Regions from separate parts of the Catenulispora sp. GP43 genome, predicted to be linked through region 1. Evidence: riboswitches for the same ligand, from Rfam matches in the RefSeq annotation. Region 1 holds a riboswitch; the other holds the start of a gene.
The links. A riboswitch is a leader RNA that binds a small molecule or an ion and turns the genes downstream of it on or off. The one in region 1 is predicted to bind glycine.
Positions count from the first base shown of each region.

Region 2: another riboswitch for glycine. It lies ahead of gcvH (glycine cleavage system protein GcvH); the one in region 1 lies ahead of gcvP (aminomethyl-transferring glycine dehydrogenase).

Region 1 is NZ_JBGCCT010000036.1:106,980-114,357, forward strand. Features, by position in the region: gene ABH926_RS45365 (DUF5999 family protein) at 121-354, shown strand; gene ABH926_RS45370 (phosphotransferase enzyme family protein) at 493-1,239, opposite strand; gene ABH926_RS45375 (MFS transporter) at 1,419-2,693, shown strand; gene gcvP (aminomethyl-transferring glycine dehydrogenase) at 2,777-5,791, opposite strand; glycine riboswitch at 5,858-5,972, opposite strand; glycine riboswitch at 5,973-6,058, opposite strand; gene ABH926_RS45385 (GNAT family N-acetyltransferase) at 6,150-6,950, shown strand; gene ABH926_RS45390 (GNAT family N-acetyltransferase) at 6,997-7,378, opposite strand, start outside.
Region 2 is NZ_JBGCCT010000017.1:141,896-149,273, forward strand. Features, by position in the region: gene ABH926_RS30650 (LuxR C-terminal-related transcriptional regulator) at 203-1,255, shown strand; gene ABH926_RS30655 (hypothetical protein) at 1,411-1,617, shown strand; gene ABH926_RS30660 (GNAT family N-acetyltransferase) at 1,756-2,613, opposite strand; gene ABH926_RS30665 (RNA polymerase sigma factor) at 2,662-3,639, opposite strand; gene glyA (serine hydroxymethyltransferase) at 3,910-5,205, opposite strand; gene gcvH (glycine cleavage system protein GcvH) at 5,209-5,583, opposite strand; glycine riboswitch at 5,731-5,825, opposite strand; gene ABH926_RS30680 (hypothetical protein) at 6,363-6,926, opposite strand.

The sequences.
Region 1 (7,378 bases):
GTCACGTGACCGGATTTCCCTGCGCAGTGGCGTGTGACGCGCGACACTAGGGAGCACTGGTTCAGACCACACAACGGCGACCCGACCGAAAGGCCGCCCCGAGAACGAAGAAGTACGACCATGACGACGATGACCGCCACCCGCCCCGGCTCCGGGCACGCATGCCACCACCACCCGTGCTGCCCGGGCGCGGCCGAACCCGATCGCGATGCCGCGCTGGTCGTGGTCGCGCACCCCGAGCAGGGGTGGTCGCTGCTGTGCAACGGGATCGTGCTGTTCGACGACACCGGCGAGCTGCTGCCCGACGGCCAGGCGATCGCGCCGCACCGGCCGACCGACCGCAGCGCGGCCTGAGGCCCTCAGAACGCTTTGGGACGCACGGCAGATCGCCAAACCATCGGTGACATCCGGGTCCGGCCATACCGGACCCGCACAGCCCCCGACGGAGATGACGCACCCTTGAAACAGCGAATGACTTCTTAGGCAGTCCGGCTACTCCAGCGCCGCCTCGAGAACCGCGCGATGCCGTTCGATGAAGGCGATGTTCCGCAGGTAGTAGCTGTCATGCCCCTCGGCGACATGCCGGGAGAACGCCGGATGACCGGCCGCGGCCTGACTGCGCATGAACCCGACCAGGTGCTCCAGCCGGGCGACCACCGTGTCGATCAACACGGCCCGATCCGGCTCGCCCAGGCCGTAGGCGTCCCCGAACAGCGCCAGGCGCCGGGCCTGCTCGCCGGCGTCCGCGCCCTCCTCGACGAGCTGGACGAAGCGGTAGGCCGCGTAGGCCACATCCCACACCCGCGAGGCCGGATGCGCCGTGTCGAAGTCGATCAGCGCCACCGGAAGACCTTCGTGGAAGACCGTGTTGTACGGTGCCACGTCGCCGTGGCAGACCACTTCGAACGGCTCCCGGGGCTCGAAGTACCACGCGGCTCCGGGCGGCGGGACGAAGTCGGCCGTCGCGTCATGCAGGCCGCGCAGCAGGACCGCCATGGCGGCCAGGGCCTCGTCGGAGACCACGAGCTCGGATCCGGGGACGTCCCCGGCCACGAAGTCGAGCACTTCCCGGCCCTCGGCGTCGAAGCCGTGAGTCCGCGGCGCCCCGGTGAAGCCCTTCGCCGCAAGGTGGTCCAGCACCGCGTGGACGGACGGTGTCCACTCCCCCGCCGGCCGGTGCACGCGGTCGCCGATCCGCACGACCGTGTTGACTCCGCCGGCCATCGCCTCGTCGCTCATCACAAGATCGTTGCATGAGTTCGTTCACTGAGTGGCCCCCGTGATCCGGCTCCACTACGATCACCATCGTGTTCCACACCTCTCGTGCGTAAGGACCCACGTCGACCGCCTCGGCCACCGGCCGTGCCGCGGTCCGTCGGTGTCCCCTGCACGTGATCCCACGGTGAGGAACAACTCCCATGTCTTCGTACCTGGCGGTACTCCGCCTGCCCTTCGCCGCGCGCACTTTCGCCACGGCTCTCATCGGGCGCCTGTCCTACGGCACGGTCGTCCTGTCCATGACGCTCGCCCTGGCCTCCGGCCGCGGCTCGGTCAGCCGCGCCGGCGAGGTGGTCGCGGTGTTCGCGCTGTCCGTGGCCGCCTTGGCGCCGGTGCGCGCCCGGCTGATCGACAGCCGCGGCATCCGCCGTGTCCTGCTGCCCCTCGCGCTGTCCTACGCGGCCGCCTTGGCGGGCCTGGCGGCGGCCACCTGGCGCCCCGGCGCACCGCTGTGGCTGCTGGAGGGCCTGGCCCTGGCCGCCGGGGCCACCGCTCCCCCGCTCGGCCCGACGATGCGCACGCTCTGGCGCACGATGTGCGGCCCGGACCAGGCGCTGATGCAGCGCGCGTTCAGCCTGGACACCGTCGCCGAGGAGGTCATCGGCATCAGCGGCCCGCTGCTGGTCGGGCTGCTGATCCTGGTCGCGAACCCGGCCCTGGGCGTGCTGCTCAGCGCGGCCCTGGTCGCGGTCGGCACGGTGGCGATGATGACGTCCCCGGTGATCAGTACGGTCACCGTCACCGCCGCGCGGACCGCCAAGGCGCCCGCGACCGCCGAGCACGGCCAGAAGGCCCGCCGGACCGGCTCGGGACGCACCCTGTCCCGCATCCTGGACCCGCTGTCCGCCGCCGCCGGCGTGGGCATCGGTCTGGGCGCGCAGAGCCTGGCGATCGTGGCCTTCGCGATACACCACCACCAGCCCTCCGCGATCGCCTGGGCCGACGCGGGAATGTCGGCCGGGAGCATCCTCGGCGGCCTCGCCTACGGCGCGGTGAGCTGGCGCGTCCCCAGCCGCACCCGGCTGCCGCTGCTGACGGCCGCCCTGGGCCTGAGCATCGCGACGGCGGGGCTGGCCCCGAACATCTGGGTCCTGACCGCCATCGCCACCGCCTCGGGCGTGTTCGTCTCGCCTCTGATGACCTGCGCCTACCTCGTCGCCGACGAACTCGCCGACGAGCGGTCCCGGACCAGCGCCGGCATGTGGGTCAACAACGCCTTCAACGCCGGCTCCTCCAGCGGCTACGCGGCGATGGGCCCGGCGCTGGCGCGGCTGCCCCTGGCCTGGTGCTTCACCATCGCCGCCGCACCGGTCCTGCTCGGCGCCGGGGTCGCGCAGGCTTGGCGCCGTACGCATACCGGCCAACGGCAGGAGCAGCCCACCACCGAAACCATGCCCGAGGCGGTCGCTGTCTAAGGATCTCGCTCGCGAAAGACGAAGCGCCCCGCAGACCACGAACTCGGTCTGCGGGGCGTCCGCCTAAGCACCAACGGCGACTGTCAGTCCTCGAAAGCCTCCGGCGCCGGGCACGAGCACACCAGGTTCCGGTCCCCGTAGGCACCGTCGATCCGGCGCACCGGCGGCCAGTACTTGTCCGCCGGGGTCACGCCGGCCGGGAACACGGCCTCGGCGCGGTCGTAGCCGTGCTTCCAGTCGCCGGCGAGCATCGCGGCGGTGTGCGGGGCCTGGCGCAGCGGGTTGTCCTCACGGTCCAGCTCGCCCGCGCCGACGCGGTCGATCTCGCCCTTGATGGCGAGCATGGCGTCGCAGAAGCGGTCGAGCTCGGCCAGGTCCTCGCTCTCGGTGGGCTCGATCATCAGGGTGCCGGCCACCGGGAAGGACATGGTCGGGGCGTGGAAGCCGTAGTCGATCAGGCGCTTGGCCACATCGTCGACGCTGACGCCGGTGTCCTTGGTGATCTGCCGCAGGTCGATGATGCACTCGTGCGCGACCAGGCCGTTGGGGCCGGTGTAGAGCACCGGGTAGTGCCCGGACAGGCGCTTGGCCACGTAGTTCGCGGAGAGGATCGCGTACTGCGTCGCGCTGCGCAGGCCCTCGGCGCCCATCAGGCGGATGTACGCCCACGGGATCGGCAGGATGCCCGCCGAGCCCCACGGCGCCGAGGAGACCGGGCCGACGCCGCCGGCCGCGTTCTCCGCGGTCCGGGGCCCGGCGACCGGGTGCAGCGGGTGGTTCGGCAGGTACGGCGCCAGGTGCGCGCGCACCGCGACCGGGCCGACGCCCGGACCGCCGCCGCCGTGCGGGATGCAGAAGGTCTTGTGCAGGTTCAGGTGCGAGACGTCGCCGCCGAAGCTGCCGGGCTTGGCCAGGCCGACCATCGCGTTCAGGTTCGCGCCGTCCACGTACACCTGGCCGCCGGCGGTGTGCACCAGGTCGCAGATCTCGGTGACCTCCTCCTCGAACACGCCGTGCGTGGAGGGGTAGGTGATCATCAGGACGCTGAGCGCGTCGGCGTGCTTGTCGATCTTCGCCTTCAGGTCCGCGACGTCGACCGAGCCGTCCTCGCGGCTGGCCACGACCACGACCCGCATGCCGGCCATCACCGCGGAGGCGGCGTTGGTGCCGTGCGCCGAGGACGGGATCAGGCAGACATCGCGCTGCGCCTGGCCGTTGTCCCGGTGGTAGGCGCGCACCGCCAGCAGCCCGGCCAGCTCGCCCTGCGAGCCGGCGTTCGGCTGCACCGACACCCGCGCGTAGCCGGTGACCTCGGCCAGCCAGCCCTCCAGCTGCCCGATCAGCGACAGGTAGCCGGCGGCCTGGTCCAGCGGCGCGAAGGGGTGGATCGCACCGAACTCCGGCCAGGTGATCGGCTCCATCTCGATGGTCGCGTTCAGCTTCATGGTGCACGAGCCGAGCGGGATCATCGACCGGTCCAGCGCGATGTCCCGGTCGGCGAGCTTGCGCAGGTAGCGCAGCATCGCGGTCTCGGAGCGGTGCGCGTGGAACACCGGGTGCGTCAGGAACTCGGTGGCGCGCAGGTGCTCGCCGAGCGCGTCGTCGGTGGCCGCGTCGAGCTCGTGCACGCCCGCCGCCTCCTTGCCGGTGACGCCGAAGGCCGACCACACGGCCCGCAGGTCCGCCCAGCCGGTGGTCTCGTCGCAGGACACGCCGACGGTGTCCTCGTCGACCAGCCGCAGGTTCACGCCCGCGGACAGCGCCGCGCGCCAGACCTCGGCGGCCCGGCCCGGGACCCGCACGGTCAGGGTGTCGAAGAACGCGGTCGGCACGACCTCGACGCCGGCCTCGCGCAGCCCGGCGGCCAGCACCGCGGTGTAGCGGTGGGTGCGGCGGGCGATCGAGGTCAGGCCCTGCGGACCGTGGTAGACCGCGTACATGCCGGCGATCACGGCCAGCAGCACCTGCGCGGTACAGATGTTGGAGGTCGCCTTCTCGCGGCGGATGTGCTGCTCGCGGGTCTGCAGCGCCAGCCGCAGCGCCTGGTCGCCGTCGGCGTCCACGGACACCCCGACCAGGCGGCCGGGCAGCGAGCGGGACAGGTTCTCGCGCACCGCCATGTAGCCGGCGTGCGGGCCGCCGAAGCCCAGCGGCACGCCGAAGCGCTGCGTGGAGCCCACGGCGATGTCGGCGCCGGCCTCGCCGGGCGAGGCGAGCAGGGTCAGGGACAGGATGTCGGCGGCCACCGCGACCAGCGCGCCGCGCTCGTGGGCCGCGGCGGTGATCGCCTTGAGGTCGCGCACCTGGCCGGAAGCCCCGGGGTACTGGACCAGCACGCCGTAGAACTCGCCCTCGGGCAGGGTGTCCGCGGCCAGGTCGGCCAGCGCCAGCTCGATGCCCAGCGGCTCGGCCCGGGTCTGCAGCACGGCCAGGGTCTGCGGGAAGACGTCGGAGTCCACCAGGAAGCGCGCCGACTTGGACTTGGAGGCGCGGCGGGCCAGGGTCATGGCCTCGGCGGCGGCGGTGCCCTCGTCCAGCAAGGAGGCGTTGGCCACCGGCAGCCCGGCCAGGTCGGCGACCACGGTCTGGAAGTTCAGCAGCGCCTCCAGCCGGCCCTGGGAGATCTCCGGCTGGTAGGGGGTGTAGGCGGTGTACCAGGCCGGGTTCTCCATGACGTTGCGCAGGATCACCGGCGGGGTGAAGGTGCCGTGGTAGCCCAGGCCGATCATCGGCCGGAAGACGCGGTTGCGGCCGGCGATGTCGCGCAGCTCGGTGAGCACCTCGGACTCCGAGCGCGCCGGCGGCAGGTTCAGCCGCTCGGTGAGCCGGATGGAGCCGGGCACGGCGGCCTCGGTCAGCGCGTCCAGCGAGGCGTAGCCCAGCAGCGAGAGCATGCGCGCGGCGTCGGCGGCGTCGGGGCCGATGTGCCGGTCGGCGAACGGGGAGCTCTGCTCCAGCTCCACCAGCGTCGGGCGGGCCCCGACGGCGGCGGTGGCGTACAGGTCGTGGGGGGTGGCGGGCTGCGCGGGCACCGTACCGGAACCGCCGGCGGAGTCGTCTCCAGCCATGCCGTGCAGATCCGTGAGCACTGCGGTCACTGTTGTGGCCTCTCAGGCGGACGCTCTTAGACGTCGGGTGGTGGATTCGCGCCTCCCGCGGATCCGTCCTCCCCCTCTGTCGTGGAACCTGAGAGTTTCACCGCGGGCGGGGTCCGAACGACCCGCGGCTTACACCTTCGGTGAGGGCTCCGCCGCAGCTCGGCCCTGCTTTCCAGAGTTGCCTGCCCGAACGGTCCTTTTGCCTGAGAGTTTCCGGGGAGGGTTGCTCCTTCGGCGCCCACGAGGGGTCTCTCCCGTTCGAGGTAGACGGCACTTACGACGGTATCAGCGCCACCACCGCCTGTTCTAATCCCATTAACCGTTTGCCCCAGCCCGGCGCCGATGGTGGGCTGACCCGGTGACCTCCCCCACCACCGACAAGGACCTGCTCGCAACCTTCGACCTGCGCATGCGCGCCGAGGCCGAACCCGACGAGCCCGGCGCCCGCATCGAACCCGCCGACGGCGTCCTGCGCCAGGTCGGCGCCCTGCCCACGGACTGGCACGGCGTCATCCACTCCGCCTTGGACGCCGCCACCGCCGACGCCGCGATCCAGGCGCAGATCGCCTACTTCCGCACCCTGGGCGCCGACTTCGAGTGGAAGCACTACAAGCACGACGAACCGGCCGATCTCGGCGAGCGCCTGCTCGCCGCCGGCTTCCAAGCGGACGATCCGGAGACGCTGTTCGTGGCGGAGATCACACAGCTGTCGGGCGCCGGCCTGTCCGAATCCCTGCCCGAGGGCGTCTCCCTGCGACCGGTGACCACCGAAGCCGACGCCGATCTGGTCGCCGAAGCCGCCGACGCGGCCTTCGGCGGCGGAGGCGACCGGGCCCGCGCCCGGGTCCTGGCCCGCCTGGCCGCCGACCCCGAAACGGTCTGGACCTGGCTCGCGATGGCCGGCGACCGTCCGGTGAGCGCGGCCCGCATGCTGGTCCACCCCGGCACCGGCTTCGCCAGCCTGTGGGGCGGCGGCACCGCCCCGGAGTGGCGCGGGCGCGGGATCTACCGCGCGCTGGTGGCGCGGCGGATGCGGGTGGCGACGGAGCTGGGGTGCCAGTACTTGCAGGTGGACGCTTCGGACATGAGCCGGCCGATTCTGGAGCGGCTGGGGTTCCGGGCTTTGAGCGTGACGACGCCGTACGAGTACCAGTTCTGATGCGGGGGCCTCGCCCCAGCCTGCCGGCCGTCCAGCCACCCGGGCGTCAGTAGAAGTCAGGGTCCGCCGGCACCTGCGGCACAGCCACCCCGTTCACCCGTCCTCCGGCCGGCATGTCGCCCTCCTCGTCCGCAGCCGGCGACTGCGGCTTGGGCCGCGCCTCCAGCCTCGGGTAGTGGCGCGCGCCGGGGCCGGCGCGCCCGACCTGCCCGGTCGGCTGCACGGCGGGGACACGCTGCTTGAGCAGCAGCGACATGACCATGCGGTCCTCGCCGGGGCCGAGGTGGTTGCGCCGCTCACCGGTGTCGATGAAGCCGAAGTTCTCGTACAGCCGCCGGGCGACCTTGTTGGTCGACTTCACCAGTAGCCGGATCACGTTCATGTCGGAGTCGTAGAGGCGGTCGATGGTCGCCTGGAGCAGGACCGTG
Region 2 (7,378 bases), on a different contig from region 1:
AAAGCTTGGCCAAATGCCGATCAATCCCGCACACGCACGAAAGGCTTCTTGTCCGATGGATTCCGGACATGGCGAACGCATCCCCAGTGAGGTGGCAACGTCCGGATATCAGGGTATGTAAAGGCTCAGCCCGCGGCGGCGCGGCCCGGTCTGACCGTCCCCGCGCCGTCGGCCACCCGGAGCGACAAGAAGGTGAAAGCCCGTGTTCGAGCAGACGGAAGAACAGAGAGGATCCGGGAGCGGCATAGCCGTGACCCGGGGCGAAGAGCTCGTCTACTTGGAGCTGTGCCGACGGGGCACGGCGACCACCGCCGAGCTGGCAGAGGCGCTGACAATGGCGCAGGACGACGTCCTGCAGCTGCTCACCGGCCTGCACAGCCGGCGGCTGGTGCGGATGTCGGAGAACGGCGCCCGAACCCCGTGGTCCGCCGCGGCACCGGACGTGGCGATTGAGCGCATGCTCAGCAAGCGCGAGCAGTCCGAACGCCGACTACGCGAGGAGATCACGCGGCTCCTCGACGGCTACCACCGCGAGCGCGGGCGCCGCGATCCCGGCTGCGCCGACCTGGCCGAGGTCGTCACGGGACGCGACGCCATCGCAGAGGTCTGGCTGTCCATGTTGGCCGGCGCGCGCCGGGAGGTCTCGGTGCTGGACAAAGCGCCGTTCGTCCAGGACGACACCGTCGGCCCGGAACTGGAGGTTCTGGAGCGGGGGGTCCTGTGCCGGGCGGTGTACGAACGCTCAGCGCTGCTGTTGCCCGGGCATCTGGAACAGGTCCGGATGCTGATAGCCGCCGGGGAGGAGGCGGTCGTGGTCACCGAGCTGCCGTTCAAGCTGGCCGTCGTGGACCGGCGGTGGGCCCTGCTGCCCGTGGCATCGGGCGCGGAGTTGGACGGCGCGTTGATCGTTCGGCCATCGCCGATGTTGGACGCGCTGGTGCAGACGTTCGAAGCCCAATGGGCGCGGGCCATGCCCATACCGGCGACGGCCGGCCGTGGTGATCCGCGCGACCAGACCGGGACCATCAGCGACGGCAGCGCCCCGACCGGCGGCCGGTCAACCGATGGGCAGCGCCTCGGGGCCCTGGAACTGCTGACGCTGCTGACCGCCGGGATGACGGACGACGCGATCGCCCGGCAGCTGCGGGTGTCGGCGCGCACCGTCCAACGGCGGGTCAGCGAACTGATGGAAGAGCTGGGCGCGCGCAACCGGTTCCAAGCCGGGGTGCAGGCGGTTCGGCGGGGACTGCTCTAGAACCGGCGCGGACCCACGAAATCGGGCATCGAGGTCAACCGGGGCAAGGCTCAGTACCTGTGGATCAGCTCGGTGGAGCCGTACCCTCCCGAGCGATCGATTCGCAGGTCGCTGAAGTAGGCCGACGCGCCGATGTCGGCTGGGAGGGCACGCCTGTGTGGGCCTACACCCACCCGGCCTCCGCAGCCAGCGGCGACATAGACAACAGCGAAGGCTGGCGCCGCCAAGGCCGGCGGAACGCTTTCGCCAAGGTGCTGCCGGCGCCGATGCGGCCGAACCTCCCCGACGACGACATGATCGTGCAGTCTCCTATCCCGCGGTCGGGGAAGGCACCCACCGTCGAGTACTGCCTTCCGGAATGACGCGGTCCACGCTCGAAAAGTCGATCACCAGTGGGCCGGGCGGCGGAGTGGGCGGCCGCCACGTCGGCGACCGTACCCGCCCCTGCCCGCCCGGGCCCGGTACGGTCGCCGGGCTCGAAGGCCGGCGAGCGGTTCGGCTCAAGCGGCGACGACGTCACCTCCGCTGTCGCCTTCCCAGATGACGTTTTGGCGTTCGTACAGGACGCGAAGGCCCGCGCGCAGCATGTTGTTCAGAGAAGGATTGGCGCCTTCGGAACTGGGCTTGGCAACCTCTGTGACCAGCCATCGGCAGCCCGCTTCCCTGGCCACCTCGGCGCGGGCGGCTATCAGCGCCGACTGCGCGCCCTGCCCCCGGTGGCCGGCCAGGGTCGCACCGGAGTTCAGGTGGCCGAGCTCGCCATCGATGAACAGGCTTGCGCCGGCCACGATGTCGGACCCGTCCCAGACCGCGAACGGATGAAAATCCGGGTGCGAGGCCAGTGCCGTGTACATGTCGGTGAGCCCCTCGTACGGTTGGCCGAAGAAGGTTCCGATGATGACCGAGGCCCACTCCTGCGCGTCGCTTTCGGTGACCGGGCCGACCCGAAGGTTCGTGGCCCCGACCGGTCGGGCCTCGCCGATCGGGCACGCCAGCTTCAGGAGGGTGGTGCCCGGCCGCAGGTTGCGGGTGGCCAGAATGGACTCCCAGTTCTCGGGGCGTGCCGACGGGGCGATCTGGATGGCGGCGCGAGGGCTGTCCTGAGCTCGGTAGAAGTCCAGGACCCGGTCGATCAGCTCGGCGCTGACCGGCTCGCGGGTGCCGAATCCGAGCGCCTTGCTCCAATATCCCGAAGGATCGTTGCGCACGGACAGCGCGACACCGTCGGCGATGCGGGTGGTCGCGAGCCCGAGCAGAGATCTGGCCGGCTCCGGCGTGTTCGTCTCGCAGCGATACATGAACTCGGCCTCAAGGCCCTCGGTCACTGCGGCTGCGAGGGTGGCGGAAATGGTGTGCATACCAGTCCGGATGCGCGGGCGACCGCCGAAGTTCGATCCCGCGGCGAATTATTCTGGAAGTCGTGGCGGCCGCGGCTTGTGCAGCAGCTGCACCTTCCGGACCCGACCTCCTTCAAGGCTCTGTACCCACACCACTCCGGGTGGGCAGTGAAACGGGTCATAAGGCGGATTGACCAGATCCGCTTCCCAGATGACAACGTTCTGGCTGGCCACGACATTGACGATGCGGTGACGTACACCGTCCTCCAGGTCCGAGTGCATCGCCCGGATCAGGCTCTGCCGGCCTCTGGTGACCCGCCCGGTGGGCCAGACGGTCTCCACCGTAGAAGAGAAGCGCGCACCCACGGCCTCAGCGAACCTGCCGTCATAAGGAGCGCGCATCATCTCCTCGGCGACCCGGCGGTGCGCGGCGGCATGCGCGCTCACGTCACCGTACGCGGCGTCCACCGTCGCCTGCAGCGCCGCACCGAGTTTGGCGCGGGCCTCATGGAGCCGACTGCGTACGGTACCCACGGGAACCCCGCACACGGTCGCGATGCTCTCGTAACTCGTCACGTCGGTGAAGTAGCGCAGCATCGTCACCAGCCGAAGCGTCGGTGAGAGCTGGTCGAGCACGTGCCAGATCCAAGCACCCGAGACCTGACGGTCCAGCAGTTCGTCCGGGTCGGGTTCCGTTGACGGCAGGTTGAGGAGGACCGCGTCGTCAACGGTCGTGGTGTACCGCGCACGCAGCTGGGCACGGCAGACGTTGCGCACCACCGTGGAAAGCCACGACGCCACCGCGTCGGGATCACGGAGATCCCCGATCCGGCGCAGCGCGATCAGTGTCGCGTCCTGTACCGCGTCCTCGGCCTCCGGAACGTATCCCAACAAGCTCAGCGCGATCTTGTGCATGCGGGGCCGGTGCCGGGCGAGCAGCAGCCCCAGGCTTTGGACGTCTCCGCTCTGCGCTTCGCGAACCAGACTCGCATCAGACGGCGCCCCGCCGGCTCCACCTGCGTCCCCGAACGTGCCCGCCATGCCCATGTCCGCAACCTAACATGGAGCCTTACGGTCGAGATGGCGGTGGCCATCTCGACCGCTCGGGATAGCTGGAAGCGCTGCCGTTTAGCCGCCGGCGCAGGCGTTGAGCCTATTCTCTCCGCCTCGATCGCAGGCACGACCAGCGCCGAGGGAAACAACCACGTCGAAGCGCGTGACCCTTGGCCGCCCGTGCACGTTCAGCCTGCTCGGTCGTGGCGCCGTCAGGTCGGATCGGGGATGGCTGCTTCCAGGCAGAGATCTCGCTGGGGCTCGTCACGCGGATCCAGCTGAGCCGATGGAGATCGGCTCAGCGTAGAGCGGGTGTCGCTCTGCGAGCCGGCGTACACGGGCTCGCAGAGATTGCAGCTCCGCTGCTCCGTCATCGGCGACGAGAGCTTCGGCGATGATGTCGGCGGCTTCAGCGAAGTCTTCGTCGGTGAAGCCGCGGGTGGCCAGCGCGGGGGTGCCGATGCGCAGGCCGGAGGTGACCATCGGTGGTCGCGGGTCGAACGGGACGGCGTTGCGGTTGACGGTGACGCCGACGTCGTGCAGGCGTGCCTCCGCCCGGCGGCCGTCGAGCGGCGAGTTCACCAGATCGACCAGGACTAGGTGGACGTCGGTGCCGCCGGTGGCTATGCGGATTCCCGCCTCTGCACAGTCTGGGGCTGACAGCCGCTCGGCGAGGATGGCCGCTCCCCGCAGCGCCCGCGACTGCCGGTCACGGAATTCGGTACTCGCGGCGATCTTGAAGGCCACGGCCTTCGCGGCGATCACGTGCTCCAGCGGGCCGCCTTGTTGGCCTGGGAACACCGCGGAATCGATCTTCTTGGCGAGTTCGCCTCGGCACAAGATGACTCCCCCGCGGGGCCCGCCGAGTGTCTTGTGCGTCGTCGTGGTCACAACGTCGGCGTGGGGAATCGGATCGGGATGCAGTCCGGCCGCGACCAGTCCGGCGAAGTGCGCCATGTCCACCATCAGCCTTGCGCCGACCTGGTCGGCGATGTGCCGGAAGCGGGTGAAGTCGAGGTGGCGCGGGTAGGCGGACCAGCCGGCGATGATCAGCTTCGGGCGGTGCGCGAGGGCCAGGCGTTCCACCTCGTCCATGTCGACGAGTCCGCTCGCCGCATCGACGTGGTAGGCCGCGACGGCATACAGCCGGCCGGAGAAGTTGATCCGCATACCGTGCGTCAGATGGCCGCCGTGGGCGAGGTCCAGGCCCAGGATCGTGTCGCCCGGCTCGAGCAGCGCGGCCATGGCCGCGGCGTTGGCCTGGGCTCCGGAGTGCGGCTGGACGTTGGCGTGTTCGGCGCCGAACAGCTCCTTGGCTCGGTCGATCGCGAGCTGCTCGACGACGTCGACGAACTCGCATCCGCCGTAGTAGCGGCGTCCGGGATAGCCCTCGGCGTACTTGTTGGTCAGCACAGAACCCTGTGCCTCGAGGACGCCGACCGGCGCGAAGTTCTCCGAGGCGATCATCTCCAACGTGGACCGCTGCCGGTCGAGCTCGGCCGCGACGGCCGCTGCGATGTCCGGGTCGACGACGGCCAGTGGCTGCTGGAAGCTGTTCATGGATCAGCCCGCCCGGGTCAGGTCGGCATACGCGGCGGCGTCGAGGGTCTCGCCGAGCTCTTCGACACGCACGCGGAACAGCCAGCCCTGTGCGTACGGATCGGTGCCGATGGATTCCGGTGTGGCGGCGAGGTCATCGTTGACCTCGATGACCTCGCCGGTGACGGGAGAGTACAGGTCGCTGACCGACTTGGTGGACTCCAGCTCGCCGCAGGGTGTGCCGGCGGCGACGGTCTGGCCCACGGCGGGCAACGCCACATACACGATGTCGCCGAGGGCTTCGGCCGCGAAGGCGGTGACGCCGATCGTGGCGTGTTCGCCTTCGATGCGGAGCCATTCGTGTTCGGAGGTATACAGCAGATCAGGCGGAAGCGTCATGGCGCCGGAGCTCCGTTTCGTCGAACGCGTCGGGGGACGCGTGGCGGGAACTCCCCCTCTGTCATGGCGCCTGAGAGTTTCGCCGTCGGTTACGACGGCTTTCACCGTGGGCGAGGCGCGCGGATGCGCCTGCTTTCCAGAGTGGCCTGGCCTGGAGCGGTGACTGGTACCTGAGAGATTGACGGGGAGTTTGCTCCTTCGGCGCCCTGACCGATGGACAGGGGCTCTCCCGCTCTGGCTCGTGCGGCCCGATATTCGGTTGTGGTGTGGAACCGTACGCGCCGCGGAAGCCGTTGTCCATCCCCGACGGCGCCGTCTCGTGGAACAGGACGTCTCACTTCTTGAAACCAGGGCCTTGTCACCGCCCGAGCCTTCTCCCTGGACTCGCCGGCAGCCAGACAACTCAATACCGGGCTGCACGAGCCAGAGCGGGAGAGCCTCGCGGCGGAAACGCAAGCGGGCGCCGAAGCTGCGGAATTCATCCGCTCGTTTGCCGAGGTCGGGAGCGCTCGACCAGCTCCGTCGCCTTCGCCGCCGACAGCACCAGCCTGAAAGCTCTGTCGTAGCTCGACGTACGGTTGTTCCGCCAGCGCGTTGGCAGGCAAAACGGCGTACGGAAGCGCTCCGTTCGCGCAGACCGTCACACCGACTCGGTCAGGACCTGACCACCCATACCGGGGCGATGACACAGGCTGTCACTGCCGCCGGCAGGGCACCAGGAGTCGGGGTCGGCGATTGACGGTTCAGTGCGAACGGCGGGCGCTACCTGGCGGCGAGGATCAGTCGCCGGGCTGGTTACCGCGCGAGTTCGGGGCGTAGGGGTCGTTGCAGCCGCCGCGGGCACCGTCGAGGTTTGTGCCGTTGTACCAGTGGAGCCAGCCCCACTCGACGCAGCCGCTGTGGTTGATCTCCGCGCCCGCGCGCCATGCGTCCGGCTGGTCGATCGGGGTGTCACCGTGGGCCCACTCGCTGTCTGCGCCGGTGTTGCCTTGGCTGGCGGTGTCAGTGGCCACCTGTTGCAGCAGCGGGCCGTACGGGGTGCTGACGTACAGGGTGACCGTGGCGCTCTGGTTTTGGGCCTGGAAGGTCGGGTCCCAGGTCCAGTAGGCCCCGACGCGGTCGTTGCAGGAGTCCCAGTACTGGTCGACCCAGCCGGCGGAGACCCCCTGGTACATGTATTGGGCGTGGTCGCCGATCCAGACGTCGCCGCAGCTCGCGCTGGCCCGCGGGGCGGCCGCGCCAGCGGTGCTCGCGGCGCCCAGGGCGGTGCCTGTGGCGAGGGCGGCCGTGGCGGTGGCCATGGCGAGGGTGCGGCGCAGAACAGGTGTGATCGATGCAGGCATGATGTTCCTCATCTCAGGTGGCGTGAGCGTCGGCAAAGGCGGCTCTGACGGCTGCACAGGTCTGCCGCGTGCGGTAGGCGACGTGGAGTCGCCGACTGGGTCGGTCTTGGGCGAAGCGACAGGACTGGGCTGGTTGAGGCGGTCGGGAAGGTCCCGTTTCCAGGGCCGGTCCGGGGTACGTAACTCAGGCTGTTGATAGCACAAATTGGCGGCTGCCTTCGCCTCCGCTTGCGCCGTGCTTGGCGGAAGCGGTAGGTCCAGACTGCCTGCGACGCCCTGGTGAAGTCACGTTTCCCGCACGAATCCGCACACCTCTGAGCAGCTGAGCGGGGGGCCGGAACCCCGCCCAGCTGGCAGCACGCCAAGTTTTCGACAGTCGCGGTCGCATGTCTTCAGCAACAGCCGCGACCTGATTCCAACGTGCTTTGACTCAGTCCCCGGCGGTGCCGGTC